Regions from separate parts of the Desulfosporosinus meridiei DSM 13257 genome, predicted to be linked through region 2. Evidence: riboswitches for the same ligand, from Rfam matches in the RefSeq annotation. Region 2 holds a riboswitch; each other region holds the start of a gene.
The links. A riboswitch is a leader RNA that binds a small molecule or an ion and turns the genes downstream of it on or off. The one in region 2 is predicted to bind cobalamin.

Region 1 (4,520 bases), 1.9 Mb from region 2:
CCAGGGACAAGGACTGCTTCCTCATGCCGTCGATGTCTTTTCCCGTACTTAAATCCATAAAGCTGTCGCAGCCGGCTTCTTCCGCAATGGCCAGCTTGCGGGCTTCCATTTCCATGTCGTCGCGATCGCTGGAGGTGCCAATCAGGGCGTTAACCTTAATCCGCAAACCTGCCCCGATCCCACAGTATTTAAATTCCTTGCGGTTTTTGTTTCTGGGAATGACGATTCTCCCTTCGGCAACTCCCTGCCGGATAAATTCCGCCTCAAGATTCTCATCAGTCGCCACAGCTTCCATTTCCTCGGTAATGATCCCGGCCCGGGCTTTTAAAACCTGTGTCATATTAACCACCTTTCCTTTCTTAACAGCTATGCTTAGTTGTGTTCAGATACTTGGCGACAATTTCCATTGCACAATACTTCCCGCACATGGCGCAAGCCGTAGATTCCCCGTTGTTGCGGGTTTTCCTGATCTCTGCCGCTCTGGGCGGATCAATGGCCAGTTCTAATTGTCTTTTCCAGTCCAGTTGCTTGCGGGCCAGAGACATTTCCAAATCCCATTGCCAGGCTTCTTTCCTCCCTTTGGCCAGGTCGCCGACATGGGCAGCGATCCGGGCGGCTATGACTCCCTCCCGCACCTGATCAGCACTGGGTACGCCGATATGTTCAGCCGGGGTGACATAACAAAGAAATTCCGCCCCTGCCCAGGCACTGAGTGCTCCTCCTATTGCAGCATTAATATGGTCGTAACCGGCGGCAATATCCGTCAGCAATGGACCGAAGACAAAGTAAGGGGCTCCCTGACAAAGGCTCTTTTGCAATGTAACCGTGGCCTTCACATGCTCAAGAGGCATATGCCCGGGCCCTTTAATCATAATTTGGACCCCCGCTGCCCTAGCCCGTCTGACCAGTTCCCCCAAGATAACCAATTCTTGAACTTGGGCTCCATCCAGGGAATCAGCCAGACACCCCGGCCTCATCCCATCAGCCAGGCTGAGAGTAACATTATATTTCCGGGCAATTGCCAAGACCCGGTCATATTGTTGATAAAGAGGATTTTCACATTCATTGGCGATCATCCAACCGATTAAATGAGCACCTCCGTAACTTACCAGAGGATCAAGGCGGCTTTCTCTCTTGGCTCGTTCTACAACATCCATAGTCGTTGCACAGTGTAAAGCCAAGAAGTCAACACCATCTGCCGCATGCCGTTCAATAACCTCAAACATTTCCTCTGCTGTCATTTTCACCGTGGAACCGTACTTTTTCCCAGCTTCAGCGATTGCCTGATAAACAGGGAGTGTGCCAACGGGTACGGAAGCAGAATTCAGGGTTTCCAGGCGCATGGCATCAATATCCCCGCTGACGCTCAGATCCATGAGAGCATCTGTACCTGCCGCCAAGGCTGTTTTGACCTTGCTGATTTCTTCAGCAAGGGAAGCTTCACTGCCGTAAAGACCGATACTGGCACTAACCTTTGTCCTCAGCCCCTTGCCGATACCTACAGGCATAATATTTTTGTGGTTGATATTACCGGGGATGACAATTGCACCTGCTGCAACTCCCTGCCTGATAAATTCCGGGGAGACTTTCTCCCGGGCTGCCACCTGCTCCATTTCAGAAGTAATTGTTCCTTCCAAGGCCCTTGTTAATAAACTCATCATTATCCTCCTTTGAACCTTTCATTGCTCAAAATAACCCCTATTAATAAGTCGTTATTTGCCTACCCTCCCTTTTTAAAATAAAAAAGTCCACACCTTAATTAGATGTGAACATTTCCACCGTTCCCGTCTTGCTGCCTTTATAAAGAACAGCTGGCAACAATTCAGGCAGGTCTCCTGACTTCCGGCGTAACGTCCGTGTCTCCCTTCCCGCCTGCTTTGCCTATCGGACAACAAGCGGTGGCTATGAGATGGACTACCGGTTACAGTGGCGGGACCGTCCGGGACTTACACCCGATTCCCTATTCTCCCTCGCGGGCACCTGAACGTTATCATATTTACTTAGAGTCACTTTTTAACCGGTTTCCTGTCCCCGCTGCTGCAGTGCGTTGAGACCAGAGTAAGCTTTCAGTGACACATTGTTTTCCGGTGCATAAATCCCAATACCCCGCATTCATCTCGGGGTTTATCATGCAACTCCCAAGGGTACATCTTCCTCTCCTCCTTAGAAATTAATAACCTTAGGCTATTTTTTAAAGCAAAAAAACCCGCAACTCAATAGAGCGCGGATTTTTCCATCATCCTCACCTAAACCGGCTTAATACGCGAAGCCGATGCTAAGTATTTTACAGGCAGGTCTCCTGACTCAGGCTCACAGCTTCCTTGCCTCCTTCCTCCTTACAGAGTGGTCATGGCCAAAGCTCCCCTTTACAGTGGCGGGTCCGTCCGGGACTTTCACCCGGTTCCCTATTCTCCCTCATTGGGCACCTGTAAAATTATGTTTATTTACTAATGATCATACTTAAGAAAACCGAGGATGTCAAGATACCTTTTAGATCAGGGCCCTCTGATCTTGTCAAACTTGAATCCATTCAACCATAAGGGCCTGCACTGAGAGAAATCCACCGACCTCTCCAGCTATTGTCCCTTATCTAGATACAAAGGGATTGCCCTCTACCCAAAAACGCCAGGGATAGTGTACGGCTTCTCTGCTGTTATTAATACCTATTCTTGGACCTACGGCAATGGACCCGACTTCCTTTCCTTCTGCGATAAACAGTGGATACTCAAACATCCCTCTCCCGTAATCTTCCTTAACTATCCCTAGAGATTTGGTTAACTTTCCCGGTCCATTGGTTAACTCCAGTTCTTTTTTTACGTTTCCCCGGCGTTGATACATCAGATCAAATCCGGAACAGGGCTCCAGGGCTCTGATTAACACCGCCTCCGGGTGCCCGATTTCTCCACTGACTACATTCATAAGACAATGGGTATGCATAACATAAGTATAGGCATACCCAGGTGGGCCAAACATTACTTCAGTTCTTTTAGTCCTTCGGTTGCCATAACTATGAGCCGCCCGATCTTCCGGTCCAATGTAGGCTTCAGTTTCTACAATCCATCCCGACGCTGTGCCAAACTCTGTTTCCTTCACTAGCAATTTCCCCAACAAAGCAGGAGCTAAGTTAAGGGTAGGTTGTTGAAAAAAAGCATAGTCTATCGGTTGAAATGTCATAACTCTATCTCCTTATTCCGAACTTCCAGTAGTAGGGGAATACTCATGTTTCTGATATTACCCTAGCGTCATTGTACACTTATTTTCCCTTAGTTATTCTTTAATTGTTTTTATGCAGGGACATTTTAAAGACCGCCGAATTCCTTGTGTCCAAGGATTCGCGCGGTCTTTCCACTTTCTATCTATAGTCAGGAATGAACCTAGGATTAGAACAACCCTGTAATTGTTCCCTCCGCATCAATATCCATTCTCGTGGCAGCCGGTCGTTTTGGTAATCCCGGCATGGTCATAATCGTACCTGTAACTGCCACCAGGAACCCGGCACCGGCGGAAAGACGCAATTCCCGAACTGTGATGGTAAAACCTGTCGGTCTGCCTAAGCGAGTGGGATCGTCAGTAAAAGAATACTGAGTCTTAGCCATGCAAATCGGTAAATTACCATAACCCATCTCCACATATTTCTTCATAGAAGCTTGAGCAGCTTTATCGAAGATAACTCCATCTGCTCCATAAATATCTTTGGCTATTTTCTCGATTTTCTCTTCAATGGACAAATCCAATTCATAGAGCACCTTAAATTTAGCTTCTTCCCGTTGGAGCACGGAGAGGACCGTTTCAGCAAGCTCAACGCCTCCTTCTCCACCGCGCATAAACACTTCGGAAAGGGCAACTTCTGCACCTAACTCCTGGCATCTTTCGCGAACTAGGTTTAGTTCAGCTTCCGAATCCGTTGGGAATCTATTGATAGCCACAACCGCCGGTACACCGAATTTCGCCATGTTTTCAATGTGTTTTTCCAGATTGACTACCCCCCGTGCCAAGGCTCCCAAGTCTTCTGTACCTAATTGATCTTTAGCCAGGCCGCCGTTCATCTTTAAGGCCCGAACAGTTGCCACAATGACAACAGCCTCAGGTTTCAATCCACCATAACGGCATTTCAGATCAAAAAACTTTTCTGCCCCTAGGTCTGCTCCAAAACCGGCTTCTGTCACCAGATAATCTGCCAGTTTCAGACCAAGTTTTGTGGCCATGATGCTGTTACACCCGTGGGCGATATTGGCAAATGGTCCGCCATGAATAAAGACAGGAGTGTTTTCTAAAGTCTGGACAAGATTTGGTTTAATTGCGTCCTTCATGAGAAGGGCCATGGCGCCTTCCGCTTCTAAATCATGAGCGGTTACAGGTTCTCCTTCATAGGTATAAGCAACGACAATCTTGCCAAATCGTTCTTTGAGATCCATAAGGTCCTTTGCTAAGCAAAGAATGGCCATGACCTCCGAGGCTACAGTAATGTCATACCCACTTTCACGGGGTACTCCTTCCATCTTGCCCCCTAAGCCCATGAC
Region 2 (4,520 bases):
GACCAGAGCCGAGGAGGTGGTTACTTCATGGCCTGCCTGATCGTGAACTATCAAGGGCAAGGTGCCGCCCAACTGCACCTGATTGTGCTCGTCCGGCGAAGAGAGGATAAGCTCTTGTCCGCCAAGACTCTCCAAAGTCACTTGAGCCTGGGGAGTCTCTTGCGTTAAGGGCTCCCGAAAGGCGGGGTTTTCTTCATTTCCTTGGTTCTCGGTATTCTCCTGAATAAGTTCGGGGGCCTCCGACTTTAACCCAGGGATTTCTTCCTCCGGCAACACTCGCAGAACAGCCTGCTGGGTCTCCCCTTCCCAGAGGGCGGAAACGGTGATCTCCAGTTCACTCTCTCCGGGATTTTCCGGGACGACAAAACTGAGCTGGGCACTGTCCTCCTCTAAGGACTGCTCCTCTCCGGATTCTAAAGCATAGTACCATTGAATCCCCCCGTTGGCCGGGTTTTCCGCTGTACCAAAATAGGCCTTCAGGACAAGGGTTTCCCCGCTTTGATAAGCTTCCCGGCTGGGCTCTACTGTTAAGACTCGGCCGGCATTCTGACTTGTCAGAGAAGCCTCCGCCTCCCCTGCTTCCGAACCGGAAGGGGCCGCGGCTGCCGGCAGGCAGACGGAGCCGATTATTAAAAGAAGGACTAAGAACAAATTCAGCCCTTTGTGGGCAAACTTCATGTTATCTCCCCCAGTTAATTGGTAATTTTAACCAAAATTACTTTTTATAGATAATTTTTTAAACGCCTAAATCAGGAAGGGGTATTCCCTTCCTGACTTGAGCGGCAGAATTATATTAAAATTTCAGAGGGCAAAAGAGCTTAACTTACCAGCCTTTGTATTCCCAAACTACGGTATCACCGGATGTCAGCTCATAAACAGAGGCGGCATAGGCGGGAACGTCCGTTGTGCTGTTGGAGTGTACCACATGGTACTGCCAGCCGTCCGTGCCGGAGGCAAAGTCGCTGCCGATGCCGTAGACATAGCTGCCGCCGCTGAAGACGGTGAGGTTATTTTCCGCCCAGTCAGGGTCGGAATAGTTAGTGTTTCCAGCCATGGCTAAAGCGTGGAGAGCAGAGGAATTCTTCTGCAGGGTTTTGCTGTCATCCGTGAGCCAGCTCAGGTCGGCAAGGTACACGGTTTGATTGGTAGCCGTAAAGTCATTTGCCGTACCCGGGGCATCTACGACAACAGAAATGCCGGATATGCTGGGCGTCGCAGAACCGTCTGTTTCCACTACCACGTAGGCGCTGATTTCCATGCTGTCATAGTGAGCCGTGACATAGGCCCGGCCTTCGTCCAGCAGTTTGATTTTAACGGTATCCGTGTCGTCAATAGTGGCGACCTCCGTTGTCCCGTCGAGGAACTTAACCACGGAAGAGTCTGAGGTGGTCCACTCGATGTTTTCCGGATCGGCGATTTCTTCCGTCATCCAGGTGGTGCCGTCTAAACCGACAACCTGGATATTGGATACTTCGTCGTCCACTTCGCCTAAAATGGTAAAGTGATCGGAATTGGCCAAGGTCAGCATATCCGTAGCCGCCGCAGCCGGCGCCGGAGCGACAAAGAAGGTCAGCCCCAGGGCCATACTCATTACTAAACCGAGAATTTTTTGTTTGGTTTTAAACACACTTTTTCCCCCTTTAAATTAATTTGTTTTCTGCCCTCTGAAATTTCCGCCTCAGTGAATTAATGCAGCCATTTATACTCCCAGACTACGGTATCGCCGGATTGCAGCTCATAACGGGAGGCCGGATAATCGGGAACATCCATTGAACTGTTGGAGTGTACCACATAGTACTGCCAGCCTTCCACACCGGAATCGAAGTCGGAGCCGATGCCGTAGACATAGCCGCCGCCGTTAAAAAGGGTGAGGTTATTTTCCGCCCAGTCGGGGTCGGAATAATGAGTGTTTCCAGCCATGGCTAAAGCGTGCAGGGCCGAGCAATTTTTCTGCAGGGTATTGTATTGATCGGCCAGCCAAGCCAGGTCCGTAAGGTACACGGTTTGGTTGGTGACAGAAAGGTCATTTGCCGTGCCGGGGGCATCCACTTGAACGGAAATACCGGATATGCTGGGCGTCGCGGCACTGTCCGACTCCACTACCACGTAGGCGCTGATTTCCATGGCGTCGTAGTGAACCGTGATATAGGCCCGGCCTTCGTCCAGCAATTTGATTTTGACGGTATCTGTGTCGTCGATGGTGGCGACTTCCGTTGTCCCGTCCAGGAACTTAACCACGGAAGAGTCTGAGGTGGTCCACTGAATGTTTTCCGGATCGGCGATTTCTTCCGTCATCCCGGTAGTGCCGTCTAAGCCGACGACCTGGATGTTCGTGACTTCGTCATCGATCTCACCTAAGATGTTAAAATGCTCGGAATCGGCAAAGGTTAGAGTATCCATAGCTGCCTCAGCCGGTGCCGGAGCGACAAAGAAGGTCAGGCCCAAGGTTAAAGTCATTGCTAAACCAAGAAACTTTTGTTTGATTTTTAACATGGCTATCCCCCTTCGAATTAATTTGTTTTCTTCCCTCTGAAATTTCCGCCTCAATAAAAAAGAACCGATGTTTTCGGTTCTGGGATAATGTGACCACACTGTAAAGATGACGATAAAAATAGGTAGCCTAAAGCCTGCTCCTAGTTCTTGTCATCCACAGCTAAGTTGATCCACTTGCTTCCCCCCGAAAGACTTATGATCCTGATCAGGGCAGGTCTCCTGACTCGAAGTCATCCTCCTCCCTTGCCTTCCCGGGCTTACCCAGTGGATTCTTATAAGGGATTCGTCCTTCATACAGTAGCGGGGCTGTTCCGGCTTCGCACCGGATTCCTTATTAATGCTTTTCAGCAACCCTAATCAGCTATTCAGTTTTTAGAGCTTGTCCCTTGCTTAATTTGTTATTCGCCTCACCTCAATCTTATAGCGCCAGAAGACACTGCAAACCGTACTTTCTGAGCACAAAAAAAGAGCCGATTCTTTCGGCCCTTCGCAAACATGACACGCTAAAGTAAGATGTCCGCATCTATTACTCTAATTTACCACACTTACCTTCCCCCGAAAGAGTTGTGACTTTTGAACATGGCAGGTCTCCTGACTCGAAATCATCCTCCTCCCTTGCCTTCCCGGGCTTACCCAGTGGATTCTTATAAGGGATTCGTCATTCATACAGTAGCGGGGCTGTCCTGGATTTTCACCAGTGTTCCCATTTTGATGCTTTAAGCAACCATATTCAACATATTAAGTTGAGTTAAATTTTCGACTCTTGATTATCACCTACATTATACCAATTAACAGCTTGAGTCAACAGAATATTTTGACTAAATAGAGAGAATCCCGTCGTTATAAAACTGTCGATTCCTGACGCAGCTGCACCCGCTTCTGCCCGCGGCAAACAAACTTGCCCAGGAATCCGAAGCCATTGATAGTAAAACCGAAATAAAAAAGCTTTTTACCACATTGAAGCGTAAAAAGCTTAACCATTTTTAGGTACTACAGTAATCCCAAAAACAAAGGTCAAAACACCTCCTATCATCCCTAGGTTATCGGATCGTTGGCTTAAGTAGGTCTCCTAGCTCAAGATCATCATCTGCTTACGTCTTCCAGAAAATAAAACCAGTGCCATAAGTGACGCTGGTTTGGATTGCAAGCGGCAGGTCAGCTAGAAACAGCTTCATTATTATATAGAAGGAAACTATGTAATTATACGATTAGTACCTCTGACCGTTTTAAAAAAGCCGCCACACCCAGTGACGGCTTTTTAGATTACATAGTACGAAGCTTCAGCCCTTGTTGCTGCAACTGATGTCTGTATACTCTACCCCTCTTACTTCCAAACTTCCTCGGCAATTTCCTTAACCAAGATAAGTTTCGCCCATTGCTCCTCTTCGCTCAGAATATTACCTTCCTCAGTGGAGGCAAAGCCGCACTGGGGACTTAAGCACAGACGGTCGGCGGGAATATACCGGGCCGCTTCCTGAATGCGGGCAATGATCTGCTCCTTATCCTCCAGTTGTCCGGTTTTTGAGGAGACCAGCCCCAGAACCACCTGCTTATCACCGGAAACTTCTTTTAGCGGGGCAAAATCGCCGGCCCGCTCCGTATCATATTCCAGATAATAAGCGGAGACCTGTTCCAGGCCAAGCAGGGTTGGAGCTACGGGATCATAGCCGCCGGAAGTCGCCCAGGTGGAATGGTAGTTGCCGCGGCAGACATGGGTGGTTACTGTCAGATCCGCCGGCAGATCCCTAAGGGCCTCATTATTCAGCCGGAGGTAAAGATTTTGAAGTTCCTGAACATCATACCCTTCCCCCACCATGGTTGACCAGAAGGTTTTATCACAGAGCATGCCCCAGGTGCAGTCATCCAGTTGGATATTCCGGCAGCCCAGTTCATAAAAGGCCAGAATGGCCTGGCGATAGGCGGTGGAAATATCCTTATAGAGTTCATTCCGGTCCGGATAACATTTCCCTATTTCCTGTTCATTTTCTCCCCGCACAAGTTCCGCAAAAAACTGGGCGGGAGCGGGG
Region 3 (4,520 bases), 1.7 Mb from region 2:
GGCAAGGGACACCCGGACGACACATCCCCAGTAATTCCGGATTAACTAACGATCCGGCATAAATCACCCGGTCTGCACCCTCTATAGCCCGGGCTCCTTTGAGTGTGATGAGCTCAGGATCCCCCGGACCGGCTCCGACAAAAATCACTTGGCCTTGGCTAGTTTTCTTTTGGCTCACTGTTTTCCCTCCCCAATAAATCTTTTTTGACAAGCAACAGGCTGAGATAGTCAACTTTTTCCGATTTGAAATCCTCGGGCTTAGGTTCCCAACGAATTCTCTCTTCAGCTTGTCCGAGACGAGTCAGCAAAACTGCCTTTCTCTCACGTTTTTCCAACAACGTCAAAATGTCAGGAAGCCTGCGGGAGACTTTCATCAGGACTAGATTAGGGAAGTTCAGGTAGTCTCCCACATCTTCCGTACTTGGTAAGATAAGGAGAGGTTCATCCCCTGTGGCCAGCGGCAGGTTAATCTTGGCGGCTGCGGCAGCCATGGCTGTTATTCCGGGGATAGTTTTAATGCATTCCTGGGGTAATTGTTCCTGAAGAATATTAAGCAAATAACTGTAGGTACTATACAGGGATGGGTCGCCTAAGGTAATGAAGGCTACTGATTTACCCTGCTTTAATTCTGCCAAAATGGCTTCAGCTCCAGTTTGCCAAGCTTTTGCTAAAACCTGCTGATCAGCAGTCATCGGCATTTCTAGTTCCATTAAACGAGCATCTGAGGGACAATGAACTTTAGCTATATCCCAAGCCACACTTTCTCGATCCATCTTGGATTTTGGAACGGCTACTAAATCGACGGATTTTAGTACTTCGACAGCTTGTAAGGTCAAGAGTTGAGGGTCACCGGGACCGACTCCGACTCCATAGAATTTCCCCCATGATATATTCATCACTTTTCCCCTTTTCTTGCTGAGATAATAAAGATTGGATTCAATGCTTGAGCCATATGCAAGGTTTGTACTGTTTTCCAGCGGACAGCTTGAATAGAAATCGTGTCAATATCCTGATAGTTGTAATCCGTGAGCAATTTTAACCCTTGGGCAACAGTTTCTATGGTTACTGCTGTGATCACGATCCTTCCCCCTTTAATCAGGGGAACTGTTTGTAGTATTTCCGACAGTCTGCCGCTGCTGCCGCCGATGATACAGACATCCACCGGAGGCAGCTCTCCGAAGACATCGGGAGCGGCTCCTGGAATTAGCCGAAGATTTGGAACTGCAAACTTTTCTTGATTAGCTAGAATTAGTTCCTGAGCCTCCGTATTGTGTTCGATGGCGTATACCACACCTTCAGAAGCCAGACCGGCAGCTTCAATACTTATACTCCCCGTGCCCGCACCGATGTCTACAACGCGATCCTTTGTAGAAATTTGGGCTTTGGCCAGGACTTGGACGCGGATTTCCGCTTTGGTCATGGGAACCTTGCCCCTTAAGAACTCCTCGTCTGGTATTCCCAGACTTAACTTTGTACCTCTCTTAGGGGGATAGGAATCAGATGGTTGGTTATTAGAGATACTCGTTTGCTTAGAATCCGGATGAAGAATGACAATGGCATTCTTTAGCAAGGTCTCTTCCTGAGCCAACTTCTCTGCATCCATTGTTGCCCAAAATTCCTCCGGATAAGCCAGGGCATTTCCTATGGATATCTGCGGATTATTTCCCTGCTCCAGATAAAATTGAGCAATTGCCTGGGGAGTGTTTTCCCCACCGGTCAGAACCGCTGTCGGACGGGTTATCACTTGAGGTAATACTGACAGCTCGCGGCCATGAACACTGGCAAAGTCTGCCTCCTGCCAAGCAAGCTCAGCTCTGGCAAAGGCAAACTGCAGAGAACTAATCCCCGGATGTACATCGATCCTCTCCTCGGGAAACTCTTTCTTAAGTCTGGGTAAAAAACTAAAAAACCCTGGATCACCGGAGACGAGAACTCCAATAACGTTCTTTTCCGTTAATGCGCTTCGGATCACTTCTATACTCCTGGCCAGATTACCGGACAGGACATAGGTTTGTCCCGTGAAATCTGGAAAGAGTTCCAGAGCCCTAGATCCTCCGATCAAGATTTCGCAGTTCTTCACAAGTTCATTAATCGCGGGTGGCAACCATTCCGGCCTCCCAGGGCCAATGCCGATCACCTGTAACATTCATTACCCTTCTTCCCTAATGTTGATGTTTTAGTACTTGTTAGCCTTCTGTCAGGCGGCTTCGGTCTATTTTCGCTTTTTTCAGTATAGTATAAAAAAACGAGCCTGAGCGGCTCGTATGGTTTACCCAAATAAACACACACATCTCCTATCGCTCGTAGGTTGGTGATGCTACTTAAGGCAGGTTTCCTGGCTTCAGATCATCATTCTCTCCATTAATCATGTCTAATAACACAACTAGGCGAAGAAAACTCCTTGTTTACAGTGGCGGGACCGCGCCGGATTTTCACCGACTTCCCCTCTTAGATCCTTTAAATTCAAAGGAACCTTAAGCATAACAATATTAATTTAACAAATTGAGTCTTAACAATAATGAGTTATTCTATAAGTATATACTAAATTCCTCTATTTCAAAATAATTTGTTAAAAACATTATAATATTCACAAAGTTTATTCAAATACATGTCATTCCGGTATTCTTATTATGTTCTTGTTCTACGTAAGCGGATATGTTAGATTATTGATAGGAAATAAATGGAACGGAGGGATTTCCTTGGGTAAGAATCTAAAGTACAATCAACGATTGTTTACATACCCAGACTACCTCACGTGGCCAGATGATGAGCGCTGGGAATTAATTAACGGCAAAGCTTACAATATGACTCCCGCCCCTTCTCGTAAGCATCAAGAGATTTCTGGTCAGTTACATACTCTATTCAACAATTATATGAAATGAAAACAATGCAGAGTTTACGCTGCCCCCTTCGATGTACGTTTACCCCAAGTACATGAGAGTGCTGATCAAACATCTACTGTCGTACAACCTGATATTGTAATCATTTGTGACAAACATAAATTAGACGATCGGGGTTGTATAGGAAGTCCAGACTTGGTTATTGAGATAACTTCACCCTCTACGTTTCAAAAAGACCTTAAAGATAAATTTAATCTTTATGAAAAAGTTGGGGTTCGTGAGTACTGGATCGTTCACCCGGAGGAAAAGACTATTTCGGTTTTCCAACTTACTAAGTAAGGAAAATTTAGCCGCCCGGAAGTGTATATTGAGGAAGATTCAATCGTCGTAGGCATTTTTCAAGATCTTATAATAGATTTGCAGGATGTTTTTTCTTAACTCATAAGGAAAGAAAATAGAACCGAAGAACAGTGGCATGTTGTAAGTAAACAAGCCACTGTTCTTCGGTTAAGAGCTTACTCAATATGATAAGAAAGCTTCCTTGCTAATCTACCAACAGAACTCATAAAACCCAAACTAGCAATTTTAGAAATTAATTTCCCAAATTTACGATAGATTAAACTAAATAACAGATATGGCACTTTTTGCTTCGGATGGTCAGGTATTCTTTTAAAAATATTTTTAAATGAGTAGAACTCTTTGTAAATCCACAAATACCCCTCTAGTAATTCTTTCTGACTCATCTGTTTAGGGGAAAAGACAACGTTGGCAGTGTTATAATGGCTTAAATCAAAATCAACAATCCTTCCCTCTGAAAAGAACCTTTCATATAAAATTGTACCTGGATACGGTGTGAGAATGTGAGCTGTCATTGTTTCGACTTTGTTTTTAACCAACCAGTCCAGAGTGTTTTGAAAAACTTGGGGAGAATCATGATCAAAACCAAAGACAAGGCTGGCATTTACCATAATACCTCGCTTATGCAGCTCATGAATCAAGCGCTCATAATTTTCTCGTTTATTTTGGAACTTTTGAACACTTCGAATGGACTGTTCATTAATTGACTCGAAGCCAATAAATAGGCTTTGACAACCACTCTCTTGCATTTGATCTAATACATCCAGATGATTGAGTATATTAGCAGATACAGCTGCATTCCATTTGAGACCAAGGGGTTTAATTTCCTCAAGAAATGCTCTGGTCCAGCCAATATCCCCAATAAGGTTATCATCAATGAACATGACGTGTTTGGTTTTTAGCTGTTTTATCTCCTCAAGGACATTGGCTATTGGCCGATTGCGATATTGATGATGTACATAATCGCAGCTATTATAGCAGAATTCACATTTAAAGGGGCATCCACGGCTGGCAACAATGATATTAGTATAGAGGTATTTTCCAGAGGGAGTTAGACTCCAGCGTGGAATAGGTATTTTGCTGGGATCAGCTATTATCGTGGAATAATACTTAGGTTTTAGTTGACCTAGACTTACGTCGGAAAGAATATCAAGCCAAAGGTTTTCAGCCTCTCCGATACAAATAGAATCCGCAAACTGTAAGGCTTCTTCAGGATTTGCACTGACATGAATCCCGCCCAGGATGACTGGGACCTTTTTCTTGCGATAATACTCAGCAATTTGATACCCTCGATTAGAAGTATCAATATTCACTGTAATTCCA
Region 4 (4,520 bases), 150 kb from region 2:
AAGGGACTGGCACTTATGCAGACCAAAATCTTCTCTCCTGTAGGCCAGGGTACGGCTATCCCGTGGACTCTCCGATAAGATTCCAGCTGACGATCTACGCGTTGCGCAGTATAGCGGAGAGCTAATTCTCTCAAAGCGTTAATATTGCCCATCCGAAAGAAATTTTTAAAGCCCTCTGTTTCCTGATCGGGAACATGCACCTTACCATCTTTTAGCCTTTGAATTAACTCCTCGGGGGGAATATCGATCAACTGAATTTGGGAGGCTATTTCTAGCATCTGGTCAGGTACTGTCTCTCCTACAGTTACCCCAGTAATTTGAGCTACGATATCATTCAGGGTTTCTAAGTCCTGAATATTCATTGTCGTATATACATTGATGCCTTCTGACAATAATTCTTTGACATCCATATAACGTTTTTTATGCCGTGATCCCTCTGCGTTCGTATGAGCCAATTCATCAATTAAGACAAGTTGTGGATGCCTTGTCAAGACAGCTTCCAGATCCATTTCTCGAGAAATCTTACCCTTATAGTTCAGATATCTTGTGGGAATGACCGTTAATTTCTGAACCATTGCCTCAGTATCTGTTCTACTGTGAGTCTCAACGAAACCCACAACGACATCTATACCTTCTGACAACCTTCCTATAGCCGCTTCTAACATGGCATAAGTTTTTCCAACCCCGTATGCTGCTCCTAAGAATATTGTAAGTTTTCCCTTTGGCATCCTTATCACCCTCATTATTTACGGTCTAGATCATTATTGTCTGACAAACTTAAACAAACATACTAAATGCAGCCTTAATTATAGTGCTTTTGTACATATAAATGATGTAAAAATTTAAGTAAAGAGCATAAAAAAAAAATAAAGATCGCATTCTATTTGATAATATAGAAAAATACTGCGGACAGCAAATCCGACTCTTGTAAAAATCGAGGCGTAACCTCTAATGTTTTTAACGGCTTTGATTAAAGTGGGGCGCTAAAGAGCTTGAAAAACAAGCTTTTTACCGCCCCACGATCTTTATTAGGCACAGACAAATTTTAATATTCAATTCCCACTCGCGCCATTATGCCCTTTTCCATGGGATGTTTGAGAGAGGTTATTTCTGAGACATAATCCGCTAATTCGATTAACTTTACTGGAGCATCTCTCCCTGTCAAAATCAGTTCGAGTTTTTTAGGTTTGTTCTTTACTGCCTCAACTACTTCCGCCAGCGGTAGAAAACGATAATTCACAGCAGCCATAATCTCATCCAGGATGACCATGTCCCACTCCTCGCTCATGATTGCCTCAATAGCATAATTCAGACAAACCCGCATTTCTCTTTTCAAACTACCTGTTTCTTCATCGCTCATTTCCCAAACAAATTTGTCATTTTCTTTGTAACGAAAGATTTGAAAGTGGGGTTCTAAGGCGGCGATAACTTTCATTTCTCCGGTATCCCATCCTTTTAAAAATTGAACCATATTAACCTTAAGTCCCTGCCCATAGGCTCTGATTCCTAACCCAATTGCTGCCGTGGTCTTACCCTTTCCAGCACCGGTATAAATATGGATAAGTCCTTGTTCCATGCTTTTGTCTCCCTTCTTTTGACTTAGTACTTAAAACTTGTCCAATCATGAGACTCTACTTCTACAAGGCGGAGTGGTACCCCAATACAACAAAGAATTTGATATTCTCGCCCTTGTAAGGTACGCTCCTCCAATATTAAAAGTTATCCTGCGATAAAAGAAGCTAAATAGTCATAGCCTCTTTTTCCGATATACTCGTAATCCATCCCAGTATAGATAGATCCGCTCAAGCCTACTTGTGGAATAGACACATATTGGGCAGAGCCTGGGCCCAGGAGTCTCTGATAAAGCGGGTCACCAACAATGATATCCGGCCGTATTATTTCGATCCACCGGGCAAGGGCTTCCTTGTCTTCAAACAAGTGGACATGGGAAAGCGACTTTTCCTGATAAACTTTCTCCATTCGCCTATCCATTTTTATCAGGCTGGCTGTTTTAACATAGTTAAGCCCAAAGTCATTAAGCAGACAAGCAGCCATGCAAGAAGCAAAGAGGGGTTCACCTATCACGACGGCGCTTTGTCCAGACTGTGGCTTCCTGGTGGGGGCATATCTTTCCTGACTTGTTAAGCTTTGCGGAAGGCCTGGGATCTCACCCAAAACTTTAAACAACTGCCGCATACCCCATAAACCTACCGGTACATTCAAACTATAAGGTATCGAATATTCTATTTCCATATACCGAGCAAGACCTAGCCCCTCATGGGATACGACAAGGTTTAAGGCTGCTGAGGACATTTTTCTATAGGTCTCCAAGCCAATTTTCTCTAAGGGCGAGCAATTGATTTCCAAACCTAGTTTACCCAGTTCGTCAATGATTTCGAAAAAATGGGATTCTTCGCCCAGACTTAGAGGGGTATACCCAATAATATTTACTTGATTTATCTTCTTTTCCCTCCTTTGCCGAAACGTAAGATCAATAAGGTATTGTGAATACCTGTCAAACATAGATATACTGAATTTTTCCGATTCCTTCGGATCACTTTCCTCCAATCCAGGAACTTGAAGTAGTTGCATAAGAACTCCCTCCTCCAGTGGTTCTTATCTACTGTACTCACTAAAAGATTCGACAATAAAAAACCTCTCAACCGATAGTCGAGAGGCTAAACGCTGAAAAATATTGCTCAGCACAAATAAAACCTCCTCCATCGCTCGTGGATTTGTGGCATAGAGCTTTAGGCAGGTCTTCTGACTTCAGGTCATCAATGATTCACACCTTCCCAGTCTTAACCAGTGGCATAACTGAACCATTTCCCCATCACAGCGGCGGGACCATGCAGGAATTACACCTGCTTCCCTTTTAAACCAAAGTTCTCAAACTTTAGTACCTAAATCTATTAGTTTTTAATTGTCTATCTGACCCTACGGCAATTATGCAGTACATTCCTCCGCTCTCTAATTGCATTGGTAGAGCAGCTCCCTGTAATAAATGAAGCCCTCCAGAAATGAAGGGCTAAACAGCAAGTCCCTCCACCCATCTTCCGTGAGTAAAGCATAAGCAATCAGGTCTCCTGGCTCAGGTTCCTCGTAAACTGCCTCCTTCTCAAGTTTCCTCAGTGGATGTGGCAGTAACTCCCCATTACAGTGGCGGGACCGCGTCGGATTTCAACCGACTTCCCTGTTACAATTTTTCAGTAAGAAAAATCTCTTGCTTATCTATATAAATTGGCAAACTAAACTTATCATAAAGGCGACCCTCGGTCAAGTGTCTGCTACAAGCAAGACAGAAACCACTTAGTAAAGGCCTATTTTTCCAGCATATTTATCTTTTCTAGTATATTGCCTAAACCTAGAAACTCCGCCCAGCTAACTTGAATAAACTCACCATCTTGATTGATGAAAGGCAACTCCGTCCGGTGAGGGTTATAACTAAAATCAGCGCCCATACGCCCTTTAAGACAAAGCGGTCGGCCATTGGCAGCCGATTTTGCTATAACCCCAACAACTTTGCCATGTTTTGAGTTAATAACAAATTTACAGCCGTAATCGCAAAATGTACAGGTTACTTCTTCTGTCGTAAACTCCCACACTCTGCCTTTACCTACCATACTCTTATCCACAAGAGCTCCCACTGGACAGATTGCTACGCATCTATTGCAATAAACACAAGCCGAATCCTTTAAGTCGGTGTCCATAAAAGTTGAAATCTTAGTCTCAAATCCACGATTTGCAAAACTAATTACACTGCGTTCCGCTACTTCCTCACAAGTAGCAACACATTTTCCGCATAATATGCATTTGTTGAGATCTCTTAAGATATATGGGTTTGTATCATCAATGGGAAGCCGGCGTTTTTCCCCATTGTAAACTTTTCCGTTTACACCATATTCATAGGCATAGTCTGCCAATGAACATTCCCCCAGCTTTTGACAGGTCATGCAGTCTAAGGGATGATTGGCGACCAACAGATTAAGAATTGTTTTACGTGCATTCCTAACTTTTGGATTCTGCGTTTCTACCTTCATGCCTTCAGCTGCTTGAATAGCACAAGATGGAGAAAGATTACGCATTCCTTCGATTTGAACAACACATAAGCGGCAAGCGCCGGAGGGAGTAAGCGCTGGGTCATGACACAAGGTAGGAATTGGAATATTATTCAGGCGACAGGCCTCAAGTACAGTTGTACCTTTCGGGACACTGACTTTTCGTCCGTCGATGGTTAAAGTAAGGCTCTCCATGTGTTTCACTCCTTAACTATAAATTGTTTATTTTACTACATCATTAAAACTCTTTTTTGAGCTTGTTACATATCGGCTTATTTCTATTTTTTACATGACTATTTCGCAAGCATCCTAAGTTTAGGCTTATCTCTGGCTTGAACCTCAGCAACAAGCTCGTCGTAGAGGTCATGAAGTCTTGATAGACCTTGAGCTACCTGTTGAAGGGTGCAGTTATTTGCTACATATTCCCTTTCATCTGAAAATCCTACCATGATAAAATCCGTG

Region 1: another riboswitch for cobalamin. It lies ahead of thiC (phosphomethylpyrimidine synthase ThiC); the one in region 2 lies ahead of DESMER_RS02805 (DUF4430 domain-containing protein).
Region 3: another riboswitch for cobalamin. It lies ahead of DESMER_RS10565 (bifunctional cobalt-precorrin-7 (C(5))-methyltransferase/cobalt-precorrin-6B (C(15))-methyltransferase); the one in region 2 lies ahead of DESMER_RS02805 (DUF4430 domain-containing protein).
Region 4: another riboswitch for cobalamin. It lies ahead of DESMER_RS02100 (nitrogenase component 1); the one in region 2 lies ahead of DESMER_RS02805 (DUF4430 domain-containing protein).

What each region holds. Positions count from the first base shown of each region.
Region 1 is NC_018515.1:3,614,193-3,618,712, forward strand. It holds gene bzaB (B12 lower ligand biosynthesis ThiC-like protein BzaB) at 1-340, opposite strand, end outside; gene thiC (phosphomethylpyrimidine synthase ThiC) at 360-1,658, opposite strand; cobalamin riboswitch at 1,809-1,998, opposite strand; cobalamin riboswitch at 2,273-2,445, opposite strand; gene DESMER_RS16700 (DNA-3-methyladenine glycosylase) at 2,587-3,174, opposite strand; gene DESMER_RS16705 (formate--tetrahydrofolate ligase) at 3,381-4,520, opposite strand, start outside.
Region 2 is NC_018515.1:600,143-604,662, reverse strand. It holds gene DESMER_RS02815 (outer membrane protein assembly factor BamB family protein) at 1-678, opposite strand, end outside; gene DESMER_RS02810 (hypothetical protein) at 824-1,627, opposite strand; gene DESMER_RS02805 (DUF4430 domain-containing protein) at 1,687-2,493, opposite strand; cobalamin riboswitch at 2,686-2,864, opposite strand; cobalamin riboswitch at 3,058-3,237, opposite strand; gene DESMER_RS02800 (5-methyltetrahydropteroyltriglutamate--homocysteine S-methyltransferase) at 3,818-4,520, opposite strand, start outside.
Region 3 is NC_018515.1:2,297,818-2,302,337, reverse strand. It holds gene cobM (precorrin-4 C(11)-methyltransferase) at 1-178, opposite strand, end outside; gene cobI (precorrin-2 C(20)-methyltransferase) at 159-896, opposite strand; gene DESMER_RS10565 (bifunctional cobalt-precorrin-7 (C(5))-methyltransferase/cobalt-precorrin-6B (C(15))-methyltransferase) at 896-2,146, opposite strand; cobalamin riboswitch at 2,309-2,492, opposite strand; partial or broken gene DESMER_RS10560 (Uma2 family endonuclease) at 2,700-3,278, shown strand; gene DESMER_RS10555 (B12-binding domain-containing radical SAM protein) at 3,356-4,520, opposite strand, start outside.
Region 4 is NC_018515.1:450,117-454,636, reverse strand. It holds gene DESMER_RS02110 (sensor histidine kinase) at 1-728, opposite strand, end outside; gene cobO (cob(I)yrinic acid a,c-diamide adenosyltransferase) at 1,046-1,576, opposite strand; gene DESMER_RS02100 (nitrogenase component 1) at 1,720-2,592, opposite strand; cobalamin riboswitch at 2,737-2,922, opposite strand; cobalamin riboswitch at 3,060-3,242, opposite strand; gene DESMER_RS02095 (NADH-quinone oxidoreductase subunit G) at 3,321-4,253, opposite strand; gene DESMER_RS02090 (hypothetical protein) at 4,352-4,520, opposite strand, start outside.